DNA from 3 places in the Colwellia sp. KU-HH00111 genome. Region 1 is predicted to be linked to each of the others. Evidence: predicted binding sites of a transcription regulator. Region 1 holds the regulator's gene; each other region holds the start of a gene.
The links. The regulator sigma-54, encoded in region 1, starts transcription at its own class of promoters, with help from an activator protein. The targets are predictions, from matches to a motif close to GTTGGCACGNNNNTNGNNT.
Positions count from the first base shown of each region.

Region 1 (4,219 bases):
TTGCGAAAGTTGCTGGCTAATAGCTCTGCAATATATACCGAGCGATGTTTACCACCAGTGCAGCCTATAGCAATAGTGACATAACTTCGGTTGTTACGCTCTAAATGAGGTAACCAAGTCATCATAAAGCTGTTAATTTGCCAGATGAACTTAGTGACTATCGGTTGACTAGCAAGAAAATCTTGTACTGGTTGCTCTAACCCTGTGTGAGGTTTCAATTGTTTATCCCAGTGCGGATTAGGTAGAAATCTAGCATCGAAAACATAATCAGCATCGGTTGGAATACCATGTTTAAAGCCAAAAGATTCAAAAACCAGTACCATTGAGCCTGTTTTTTTTCCTAAAATCCGCTCTCTTACTAAATCAGCTAACTGATGAGGACTTAATTGACTGGTATTAATATATAAGTCGGCCTTGGTAGAAATAGGGGTAAGCAGTTTTTTTTCTAAAGCAATAGCTTGATCTAAAGGAATATTCTTTTTAATTAATGGGTGTAAACGTCGAGTTTCGCTAAAACGGCGAATTAAATCATCATCATTGGCATCTAAAAACAATGTGGTCACTTCAACCGCATTAGGTAAATAGGCGATGATATCTAAAATATCGCGCGGATCTTTAGGCAGGTTACGCACATCTAAACTTACCGCAACATTTTCGTAATCATGAATAACTGTGTGGGTTAATGCAGGTAGTAAATTTACTGGAATATTATCTACACAATAATAACCTAAATCCTCTAACACCCTTAAAGCGACAGATTTTCCTGAACCTGAGCGGCCACTAACAATAATTAGTTTCATAGTGGTGAGATCCCAGAGTTGAGTTTATTCACTGAAAATATTGGTGTTTGTGCTCTAGGTAAAGTCATGTATTGCTAACTTATATTGTTTGTTGGATAAGGTTAAACATCTCTTGTTTGTTAGTACATTTGCGTACTTTCTTTGCCGTTTTACGTTCACTAAATAGTTTAGCAATACTTTGTAAGGTTTCTAAATGTTCTTGGGTGTTATCTTGAGGAACAAACAGACAAACGAAGATATCAACCGGCTTGTTATCTATGGCATCAAAATCAATAGCGTGCTCAGTCGTTATGAAAACTGCAATTGCCTTGCTGGTATTGTTTAAGCGGCCATGAGGAATGGCAATGCCATTGCCAATACCGGTACTCCCCATTTTTTCTCGATTAAGTAAACTGTCAAGCAAATCACCGGGGCTACTATCGCCTAATTCATTGGCTGCAAGTTGGCAAATTTGTTCGAGCAGTCGCTTTTTACTGCTTGCTGGAACTGCACATTGAGTACAGTCCAGCGTTAAGATATCTTGTAATGTCATAATTAAATAAGAAGAAAACTAATGTTGGGTTATTTTGCCTTTGTATTTGAGTACTTGGCGATCTAATTTGTCAACGAGGGTGTCGATAGAATTATACATGTCTGTGTTGATGGCTGAAGCATGAATTTCAGTGCCTTTTAGGTGAATAGTTGCTTCGGCTTTTTGATCTAATTTTTCAACGGTTAAGACAACATGCACATTGTTAATATGGTCGAAATGTCGCTCTAATTTGGTCAACTTGGTATTCACGTATTCGCGTAACGATGAAGTGATTTCTACATGGTGTCCGGTAAGGTTAATTTGCATAATATTGATCCTTATTTACGTAAATTTAGAAAATATAAACACAGTTTATAATAAACTCTTACGTTGATTTGACGGTGGTATAGACAAAGATTCTCTATATTTGGCTATGGTTCGCCTAGCAACGTTAATTCCCTGCTCGGCCAATAATTCGGCCATTTTACTATCACTTAGCGGTTTAGCAGGTATTTCCGCTAAAATGAGTTTCTTAATTAAAGAGCGAATAGCCGTCGATGAACACTCGCCACCATTTTCAGTGCCAACATGACTAGAAAAGAAGTATTTTAATTCAAAAATTCCTCTGGGCGTATGCATGTATTTTTGGGTAGTCACCCTAGAAATAGTTGACTCGTGCATTTCTACAGCTTCGGCTATATCATTTAGCACCATAGGTCGCATAGCTTCTGCACCATGCTCTAAAAACCCTTGCTGTCGTTGTACAATACAATTAGACACTTTTAATAAGGTGTCGTTGCGCGATTCTAAACTTTTAATAAACCACTTGGCTTCTTGTAAATTGGCGCGAATAAATTGGCCATCGTCACTGGAAGACTTAGTTGTTTTGGTCATCGCTGCATATTGCTGGTTTACCGATAATTTAGGTGCAGTATCAGCATTTAATTCGACAACCCATCGGCCATTTTTTTTCTCAACCGTGACATCAGGTATCACATATTGATCGTCACTTTTAATGACAGTATCACCAGGGCGCGGGTTCAAACTCTGAATTAAGCGCATGACTTCTCGTAATTGCTCTTCTTTTAATTTAGTTTTGCGCATTAATTGACGGTAGTCACGGTTGCCTAATAAATCAATATGCTCACTGATGATTAGCTTACTTTCGGCTAAATAAGGCGTGTTTGGTTCAAATTGATTCAATTGAATGAGTAAACAATCGGCAATAGATCGAGCGGCTACGCCAATGGGATCGAATACATTAATACGCTTTAAAACCGCTTCAACTTCATCAAGTTCAAGGTCTTCTATACCAACGCTATCTAAAATATCTTCGCTGGAAACGGTTAAATAGCCCGCGTCATCTACGGCTTCAATAATGGCGATAGCGACAGCACGGTCTGTTTCTGAAAAAGGTGTAAGCTCCATTTGCCATAACAGGTGATCTTGAATTGAATCAGTGGTTTCGCCTTGGTATGTGTAATCTTCTCCGGGGCTACTGACGGCGCCGGTATTTGACACACCAGCACTGTAACTTTCTTCCCAGGTAGTATCAATGTTTAGCTCTTCAGGAATATCATTTTTTTCCATTGCTTCGGTGGTGCTGATTTCATCAATGGTGGCACTAGCCTCTTCACTGCCGTCATTGGTATTTTTGTCGGCGGTTGAAACCGTTGCAGAATAAGCTTCTTCTAGATTATCAGTATTATTATCGGCATCATTATCTGATGCTTGCTGATCATTAACCTCAAGCAAAGGGTTATTTTCAAGCACTTCTTGAATTTCTTGTTGAAGCTCTAACGTTGATAACTGCAACAGCTTAATAGCTTGTTGCAGTTGTGGCGTCATGGTGAGTTGTTGTCCTATACGGAGCTGCAGAGTTGGGCGCATCTACCTTATATACATCCTATTCATATTGTTTCTTTTATTAACTATGCTCGCTTAATAGTAAGCATAGCCTAAGTTTGTAGTGTATGTGTTAACTATAACGTGAATTGTTCACCAAGGTATACATCTCTCACCTGCTGATTTGCAAGAATTTGATCTGCATTGCCTTGTGCAATAATTTCACCATGGCTAACGATATAAGCATGTTCACAAACATCGAGCGTTTCACGAACATTATGGTCGGTTATTAAAATACCGATACCACGCTCTTTAAGGTGAATGATAATTTTTTTTATATCGCCAACCGAAATGGGGTCAACCCCAGCAAAAGGTTCATCAAGTAGAATGAATTCAGGCTCTGCGGCAAGTGCGCGAGCTATCTCTACTCGCCTTCTTTCACCACCCGACAAACTCATGCCTAAATTATCTTTAATATGGCTGATATTAAACTCTTCTAATAAATGTTCCAAATGTTCTTGTCTGTCTTGTTCGCTAAGGCCTTTTTGCGTTTGTAAAATGGCCATAATATTGTCAGTAACGGTCAGCTTTCTAAAGATTGAAGCTTCTTGAGGTAAGTAACCAATGCCACGACGAGCGCGTTCATGCATTGGAGCAAGGGTAACATTCTCATCATTGAGAATGATTTGACCGTCATCGTTGGGCACTAAACCAACTATCATATAAAAAGAGGTGGTTTTACCTGCTCCATTGGGGCCTAACAGCCCGACAATTTGTCCGGCATTAACCGCTAGACTGACATCTTTCACCACGGTTTTACTTTTATATGATTTTGATAATCCTTGGGCAATTAAGGTCGACTGCTTATCATTACGCTCAGTATTATTTGTTATCGTCATTGCTTTTTCTTGCTTTGTTGCGCTTTTATTTGGGCGGGTTGCAAAATGGTAGTTACCGATTCGTTATCACTACTAATGGCTTCTAGCTTTTCACTAGATGTATTGTACGTTATGGTTTCACCAGTAACTTGACTACCCGCTTGCTTAACGAGGGCATTACCAGA
Region 1 is NZ_BAABWO010000005.1:43,532-47,750, reverse strand. It holds gene rapZ (RNase adapter RapZ) at 1-800, opposite strand, end outside; gene ptsN (PTS IIA-like nitrogen regulatory protein PtsN) at 880-1,332, opposite strand; gene hpf (ribosome hibernation promoting factor) at 1,351-1,638, opposite strand; gene ABXG98_RS10460 (RNA polymerase factor sigma-54) at 1,684-3,201, opposite strand; gene lptB (LPS export ABC transporter ATP-binding protein) at 3,294-4,055, opposite strand; gene lptA (lipopolysaccharide transport periplasmic protein LptA) at 4,052-4,219, opposite strand, start outside.

Region 2 (4,219 bases), on a different contig from region 1:
TTCACATGGATATTACCTAACTCCGGCGGATCTAGGGTAATATCAAACTGCTGCAACTTTTGCGAAATTACTAACATCACTTTATCTTTAACCGCATCTGCAAAATCTTTTCTAAAAATAGAAATGGTTTCATTGTGTAGTTGAGTGTTGGTTTTCTGGCTCTGTGATATCTCTGAGCTTGCTCTTGGATTAAAGATGTCATTGGCTTGTTGATCGGCTAAATGCTGAGAGGCTTGGCTTGCTCTACTGGTAATATCAGCCAGATCGCTATGAATAGAAAAATCTGCACTGGCAGTGGCCACATTTTGTTTACCAATATCAGTATTTTTCTCTAGGCTTACCCCTTTGCTTTTTGCGATTTCGTGTTCCACAGACGAGCTATCCAGCTGAGTACTCACTGCAGTTAAATCAACACTTTGACCACTAGAAGATAGATTAGTTTGTGCTGCAACTTTATTGTCTTGTGCCGCTTGAGCTTGGGCTAAAGCCTGCTGTGACAAGGCTTTATGATGACTAGTAATGTCAGTGCCTATAGTTGTGCTTGCTAAGCGCTCAACCTTACCTTGGTCACCACTAGGGCTATTGCCAGCTAAGGCGGTCATTTTTTTTAGTGTACTTTGCTCTGTTTCAACAACCTGCTGAGAACTTATTACACCTTGATCGCTCAATACCGACTTAGCCAATTCTTGCTCTTTACTTGCTGCATTGTTTGCCATTGGGGATGTAAGTTGTTGTTTCAACGCTTGTGACTGTGAGCTATAAATATGTTTATCTTGTTTTTCTTCACTTGTTAGTAAAGACGCCTTGGCTACTTCCTGATTAATTAACTGTTCATCTGTTAACTTTTGCGCTGCACTTTTGGCTTGCTCTTGGTTCATTATTTCAGCTTCGTTGTTGCCAGCTAGCTTATTTACCGATGATTGAGGGAGTATCTCTACTTTTGTATTAGCAATTGAATCAGCGTTAGGGGTAGTAGCTTTTGTCAAAAGGGCATCTTGTTCATCTATCCCCTCCCCTTCAAGCAAAGCGTTAAGCGCTAATGCTACTTGCGCTGAATTACCTTTTGTTTTGCTATGCTCTGCAGTTTGATGCAATGCTTGTGCGGCTTGTTTTAGTTGACTAGAGTCAAGCGCTGGACTGGTATTAAGCGCTTGTGTGATAGCTGATAAATCAGCAACTAAACCACTTGATTTTAATAATAATTGCGCCTCATAGTTTGCCATCTGCTCTGCAGACATTTCACTATTTTTTAAACTTGGATGAAGTTTTGTTGCAGCTAAGGTGTTATCAGCTTTCAACAAGAAAGACATCAGAAGATCTGACTCATCGACCTGCTCTTTGGTTTCACCTGCCGTCTCAGTTGGTGACAAGGTAAGTGATTGATCATCTTTTTTGCCGGAGGCGGCAACTTCTTGTTCGCCAGTTGCCGTGTCAGCTACATCACCATTGGTTAACGAAGAAGGTGAGGTTTGCGTTTCCCTATCATCAGATGTTTCTTCGCTAGCTTGAGTGGTATTTTCAACAGTTTTGCTCTTACTAATAGTCACTCTACTTTGGCTGTCATCATTGACAGAGCCCTTGTTTTTAGCTAGATGTTGGTCAACATGTTGAGAAAAAATTTCTTTGGTTGATGTTAAAGTCAACGCGCTAGATTCATCTTTTATATCAACTTTTTGCGATACATTAATAGGTAAAATGTTAAGTTGTTGCATAATAATCCCAATCGCTAATGGTTATAAGAAACGGCTGTCCTCTTAGAGAATAGTCTCCTTCTAGATACTACCAAGCAATAACTATTCCAATTACAAAATCATTGCTTCACTTCCTGCATTTTTAACTTATTTTTCTACGTATAAACTGCTGAGTAGCTATTTCATCAAACATATTTTGTTCTTTTCTTTGAGCGCTGATGGCTAGCGCACGGCGGCGTTGCTCAGTCAACATTTCCACCGCTTGTACCTTTTGTCTCTGTTTCAACCAAACTTGCCTACTTTGCTCTACCAAGGCTTTAGCTTGATGCATGGCTATCTTGACTTGCTCTGAGGCATAATCAAGTTTGTTGATAAATGCATGGTAATGATTATATGTGGCACTGTCTAAGCCATTTGCTGAGCGCTGACTTAAACGTGACATATACTCAAGACGATACTCTGAAACACTTTCTAAACGAATTAAATTTTGTTGATAGTCATCTTCAGCATTTCGTAACGTATTTGCCGCCTGTTGTTCTTTGTCTTGCTCATATTTTAATAAGGTTTCTAATTGTTTGTTATTATTTGCTGCCATAATGAAAATCCTTAGTGCGTGATTTTAAACGGTTCAATGCATTTACGCTGGCACATTGTTAGCAGTATTTGCTTGACTGTTGGCGGTTGCTGCGGCAATAATTTCCTGTAACTGCTGCAAACTCTGCTCATAAGGAATAACTTCCTGTATTTGCTGTTGTAGAAAGAATTTAATCACAGGCAATACATTAATTGCTTGATCAATACGCGGATCGTTCCCCTTGGTATACGCGCCAATCGCAATCAGATCTTTATTTTGCTGATAAAGCGCATAAATTTGTTTCAGTTGTCTAGCTAAGTCTTGATGTTCAATACTGGTAACCATGGGCATTACTCGTGAAATAGAACCTTCAATATCCACAGCCGGATAATGCCCAGCATCGGCTAACTCTCGAGATAAAACAATATGACCATCTAAAATAGCACGTGCAGCATCCGCTATAGGGTCTTGTAAGTCGTCTCCCTCTGTTAACACGGTATAAAAAGCAGTAATTGACCCTTGCCCTTCACCACCATTACCAGCACGTTCCACCAGCTGTGGCAATTTTGAAAATACCGATGGCGGATAGCCCTTGGTTGCTGGAGGTTCACCAACAGCCAAGGCGATTTCCCGTTGTGCTTGTGCATAGCGTGTTAGTGAATCTAACAGTAATAATACATTAAGCCCTTGATCTCGAAAGTATTCGCTAATTTGAACTGCAGTTTCACAACCCTTCAATCGCATTAACGGAGAATTATCTGCAGGAGCTGCTACAACCACTGAACGCGCTCTGCCTTCCTCTCCTAAAATCTCTTCAATAAACTCTTTTACTTCTCGACCACGTTCGCCAACTAAGCCAACGACAATGACATCCGCCGTTGTACCGCGAGTCATCATCCCCATTAGCACACTTTTACCAACACCCGAACCAGCAAAAAGCCCCATACGTTGCCCTTTTCCAACGGTTATAAAGCTATTAATTGATCTTACTCCAACATCAAGCGGCTCAGTAATTGCTCGTCTAGACAATGGATTGATGGGTTTGTTATCTACTTTATATTCAGTATCCGGATTAATCGGGCCTTTGCCATCAATAGGCTTACCTGTGCCATTAATTACGCGACCTAGCAGATTCATCGACAAAGGGAGCTGCAACTTAGACGATACAGGTAAAACTCTTGCGCCGGGCATCACGCCTCGCAAGCTTTCTTCAGGCATTAAATACGTGATATCTTGAGCAAAGCCAACCACTTCAGCTAATAAATCACCATGGGCTGTTTCGACTAAACATTGACTACCTATATGAGCTTTGACTCCAACTGCTTCTAAGGTTAAACCAACAACGCGGACTAATCGTCCCGCGACAGGCTCTTTGAAAGGATGAATAAAGCGCTGACTTTGCTTTAGTCTTTCACTGATTCTTTGACTATCTACCATGGTTAGCCTTTTTATAATTTACTACACGGGCTGATGTAAACCCGTCTATTGATGCAGTGCATCCTGCAAGAAAGATTCCAACACTTGCTTCAAACGAGATTTCATCTGTAAATCAATATTCGAAGTACTGTTTTCTATTTGACAGCTTCCAGGGGTTAGCTGGGGGGCTGGCAGCAAGCGCCAACCACTTTCTTTAATATGTTGCTCACCAAACTGTTGCTCAACCTGCTTGATATCTTCTGGGTTTAAATATATTTGGATATTTGTATCGTTACTTGGTAATGATTTAATCCCTGCATCGATAGCAGCCATTAAAATATCAGGGTTAGTTTTAGCTTCTTGCAAAACAACCGCTTCAGTTAATTGCACAACTAAGGTGAGTAATTGTTCTTCTACGTTCTTTTCAACACTGGCCAAGGGATGCTCAAGTTGTTCGATGAGTTTTTGCCAATGCACACTCAGCGCATCAATGCTTGCTTTACCTTGGGTTAATCCTTGCTCGGTACCCTGTTCAATA
Region 2 is NZ_BAABWO010000001.1:613,939-618,157, reverse strand. It holds gene ABXG98_RS02695 (flagellar hook-length control protein FliK) at 1-1,712, opposite strand, end outside; gene fliJ (flagellar export protein FliJ) at 1,834-2,286, opposite strand; gene fliI (flagellar protein export ATPase FliI) at 2,329-3,702, opposite strand; gene fliH (flagellar assembly protein FliH) at 3,748-4,219, opposite strand, start outside.
Region 2: a site for sigma-54 is predicted at 1,785-1,803, ahead of ABXG98_RS02695 (flagellar hook-length control protein FliK). Genes of this name have one in related genera too.

Region 3 (4,219 bases), on a different contig from region 1:
AATTAATCCGCCTGCATTTTGACGACCATCTGCTGCGGAATCGGCCAATGGATCTTCTAAGTTGATAGGAATACCATCAACAGCAGCAAATAAAATCCATTCATTTGGACTGGTTAAAGGATCATCTTTTATAAAATAATAGGTCATCACATGGCTATCACCTAAAGAGTCAAAAATAGTCACTGAAGTTGAGTTATTAAAGGTTAGCGGGTCGGTTGGGTCAAAATTTAACGGCGCGCCGGTAATGTAGGCATCGCCTGCGGGTACATTCATTCTAATATCTACTTCAGTAGAGAATTTAGGTGCTCCTGACGAAGTAGGTATTTGAATAGGTGAGGCGGTACTTAAACTCACGGAGGACGATGAGCCATCATCATTAACCGGAAAACCTAATAGATGACCACCGTTAGAGTTAACAATAAAGTTGTCATCATTTAATTTAAATTGGCCAGCACGAGTATAGCTTTTTTCTAAGCTATCGATACCCGGTACTGTGGCAAAAAAGCCAGTTCCAGTAATCGCTAAATCAAGAGAATTTTGCGTAAATTGAATGCTACCTTGAGAAAACTGCTGTGCAACCTCTGCCGTTAATACACCATCACCGGCTTTGGTTTTACCCCCTGACAACAATGATGATGCATAAACATCAACAAATTCAGCTCGTGATTCTTTAAAACCAATGGTGTTAACGTTGGCGATATTATTTGATGTTACGTCTAAATCTTTTTGCGCTGCGTTTAATCCGCTTAATGCTATATTAAATGACATAATCTAATCCTCTTAAAAATTCTGTTCTTGTAGGTAACTATTTTTAGTCTCTACATTCTGGGTACGGCTAAAAACTTTAGTTAACCTTCTGATACTTCAACGACTTCATTAAGTGGCATAGAGCCCCCACCATTAAGGTTTAATAAGACACTGCCGCCATTGCCAGCTAGTGTAACGCTGTCAACTTTTCGAAAGGTCATGGCTTGGAGTTCAGCGGCTTCGCCGTCTACCATACCTGCAATTCTAAAACGGTAAGCTCCCGGTGGCGCTGTACTGCCATCACTCATGGCACCATCCCAAGTAAAGTTGCCGCCGCCAGCACCTATGCTGCCAACAGGAATACTTTGAATGATTTCACCTGCAGCATTTTCAACATATATATTGACATTGCTAGCCGGTACTTCAGTGGAGATTTTACCTTTGACAAGCTCTCCATCGTATAAACCAAACACATTCTCGTCGACCAAAACACTGCGACCAACCAATGAAGAAGCTTGTAAGGCTTGGTTAGATGTCATTGAGCTAGCAAACGAATTGAATTGTTCGTTAAGCTCTTGCACGCCATCGGTTGTTGAGAAGGCTGTCATTTGCGAGATCATTTCGTTATTATCAACAGGCTTAGTGGGATCTTGGTTTGCCAGCTCTTTGGTCAGTAAAGCAAAAAAATCGGCTTGAGTAAGCATACCCTGGCTATCATCAGCGACTTTATATTCTTCTTGTTGCCAACGAAGCGAGTCTAAAGTATTTGCACTTTTAACAGTTTCCATTTCTTACTCCTATTGACTATCTTTGACCAAGTTGAAGGGTTTTATTCAACATGTTCTTGGCTGATTCAGCTAGTTGAACGTTGGTTTGGTACGAACGGGATGCTGAGATCATATTGGTCATTTCTTCAATCACATTGACATTAGGCTTATATATATAACCGTCCTTATCTGCCATAGGATGCTCTGGCGAATACTCAATGTTTAAAGGTTTGTTGCTTTCTACTACACCTAAAACATTTACACCTACACTCCCCTGTTGACCATCGGCAGCTTTTTGCATAGCAGCGGCAAAAACGGGATGACGAGCGCGGTAAGTTTCATCAATACTAGAACTGACACTATCGGCATTAGCAATATTACTTGCGGTGGTATTTAAGCGCATTGATTGTGCGCTCATACCGCTACCAGTGATGTTGAATACGTTAAAAAGGCTCATTATGCTTTACCCCCTGAGATGACATTTTTCAGTGCTTTTATCTTACCGTTAAGAAACTGCACACCCGCTTGATACTCTAATGAGTTTTCTAGATACAAGTTTCGTTCCACTTGAACATCTACAGTATTACCATCGCCAGTATCAGGTTGATCGGGAATGCGAAAATCGACGTGGTTATTAAGTTCAGTACGCACATCAAAGTGTTTAGCGTGAGTTCGACTCATGCCCGTTTGCTGTTGTTGATTTGCTTGTTGCATGGCTTTTTGAAAGTCCATACCTTTGGCTTTGTAACCAGGAGTGTCGGCATTCGCAATATTACTCGCAATCACCTCTGCTCTTTGACCGCGCAAAAGCATGCCTTGGGCATGAAGTTCAAAACCTTTATCAAATCCGATAGCCATAATAACTCACCGTTAATTGCATTTAAGGTAAAGTCATTCAATAATTATGCCAACAGATGGGGTTAATTAGATAATTTGGGTGGGGTAGTTAAATCCAGTCAATGGATAATGATAAACACAAAAGCGTTCACAGGTATGAACAACCTTAAGTTATTTTTTTTGATACACAATACCTGGATTACATCGTAACATCGAAAAACTATCGCTAAAACCTGACAGTGATTCAGATGCACCTAAAAAGAGGTAGCCACCGGGGTTTAACGTGCCATGAATTTGACTAATAATCTGTGCTTTAAGCTCAGCTGAAAAATAGATAAGTACATTTCGACAAAAAACAATGTCAAATTTTCCGATTAAACTATAACTATTGAGTAAGTTCATTTGCCGAAAATTAACCAGTGACTTGACTTCATCTTTGACTTTTAACATGCCGTTATCACCCACTTCGAAAAACTGTTTTTTACGTTCAGGGGATAAACCTCTAGCTAAAGCGAGCGAGTCATAATGCGCATAATTGCAGTGTTCAAGCATGGTAGTTGAAATATCAGTGCCAGTGACATTGACTCCACGAGCAAAAGCGCCAGGATTACTTTGTTTATATTCTAACAATGACATTGCAATCGAATAAGGCTCCTGACCTGAAGAGCTAGCCGCGGACCAAATTTTTACCGGCGACTTTTGATTTGCAAAATCTGGTAATATCTTACTCTTTAGCAGTTTAAATGGATAATCATCACGAAACCATAAGGTCTCATTCGTGGTCATTGCGTCAATCACAGCCGCACGAAGTTGCCGCTCAACCGGCGATAAGGTGAGGGTTAATAACTCGTCAAGAGAGTTAACACCAAATTTATTCATCAGCGGAGCTAGTCGGCTTTTAACTAGGTATTGCTTATTTTCCCCTAGCACTATGCCACATTGCTGTTCTAAAAATGCTCTAAATTGATGATAACTTTTATCGTCAAGTTCTTTTTCAGACACTATAACTGTTTCCTAATTTTTTAAATTCATACAACATAAAACGGTTTAAACTATGGCTCGTGGTGGAGCCACTTTTTAACAGCCACCGCTAGTTCATCAGGATGAAATTTAGGAATAAAGTCATCGGCTCCAACCTTAGCAACCATTGCATTATTAAATACCCCACTTAATGACGTATGTAAAATAATAGGCATTTTAGCCATACGTTCATTGCCTTTCACTTCTGCAGTTAAGGTATAACCATCCATCTCAGGCATTTCAATATCAGATACCATCAAGGCAACTTTTTCTGTAATGCTGTGATTACATGTTTCAGCAATAGCAAGTAATTGATCTAACGCATCTTGACCATTTTTTGCCAACAGCATATTAATACCTAATGGCTCAAGTGCTCTACGTACTTGATTACGCGCCACAGTTGAATCATCAGCAATCATTACCATGCGATCGCCTAATTCTTCACCAACAGTTTCATCCGCTATACCATCACTTAATTCAGTTGAAACAGGTGTTATTTCATTGAGTATTTTTTCAACATCTAAAATAGATATCATTTCATTATCTATTTCAGTCACGGCGGTTAAATAGCTCGACTTTCCAGCACCTTCTGGTGGTGGCATCATATCAGCCCAACTTAGAGTTACAATTCGCTCAACGCCAGCTACAAGAAACCCTTGAACGCTTCGGTTGTATTCAGCGATAATAATAAAGGACTCATCCGTTTGAGTAATAGCTGGGCCGCCTATCGCCTTACTTAAGTCAATCACAGAGATTGTTTGCCCACGTATATGAGCAACGCCTTTGATAAAACCATCTTGTTTAGGTAAAGCGGTTAACTTAGGGCACTGTAATACTTCTCTTACTTT
Region 3 is NZ_BAABWO010000001.1:571,270-575,488, reverse strand. It holds gene flgE (flagellar hook protein FlgE) at 1-768, opposite strand, end outside; gene ABXG98_RS02520 (flagellar hook assembly protein FlgD) at 849-1,535, opposite strand; gene flgC (flagellar basal body rod protein FlgC) at 1,552-1,971, opposite strand; gene flgB (flagellar basal body rod protein FlgB) at 1,971-2,372, opposite strand; gene ABXG98_RS02505 (CheR family methyltransferase) at 2,523-3,353, opposite strand; gene ABXG98_RS02500 (chemotaxis protein) at 3,404-4,219, opposite strand, start outside.
Region 3: a site for sigma-54 is predicted at 2,408-2,426, ahead of flgB (flagellar basal body rod protein FlgB). Genes of this name have one in related genera too.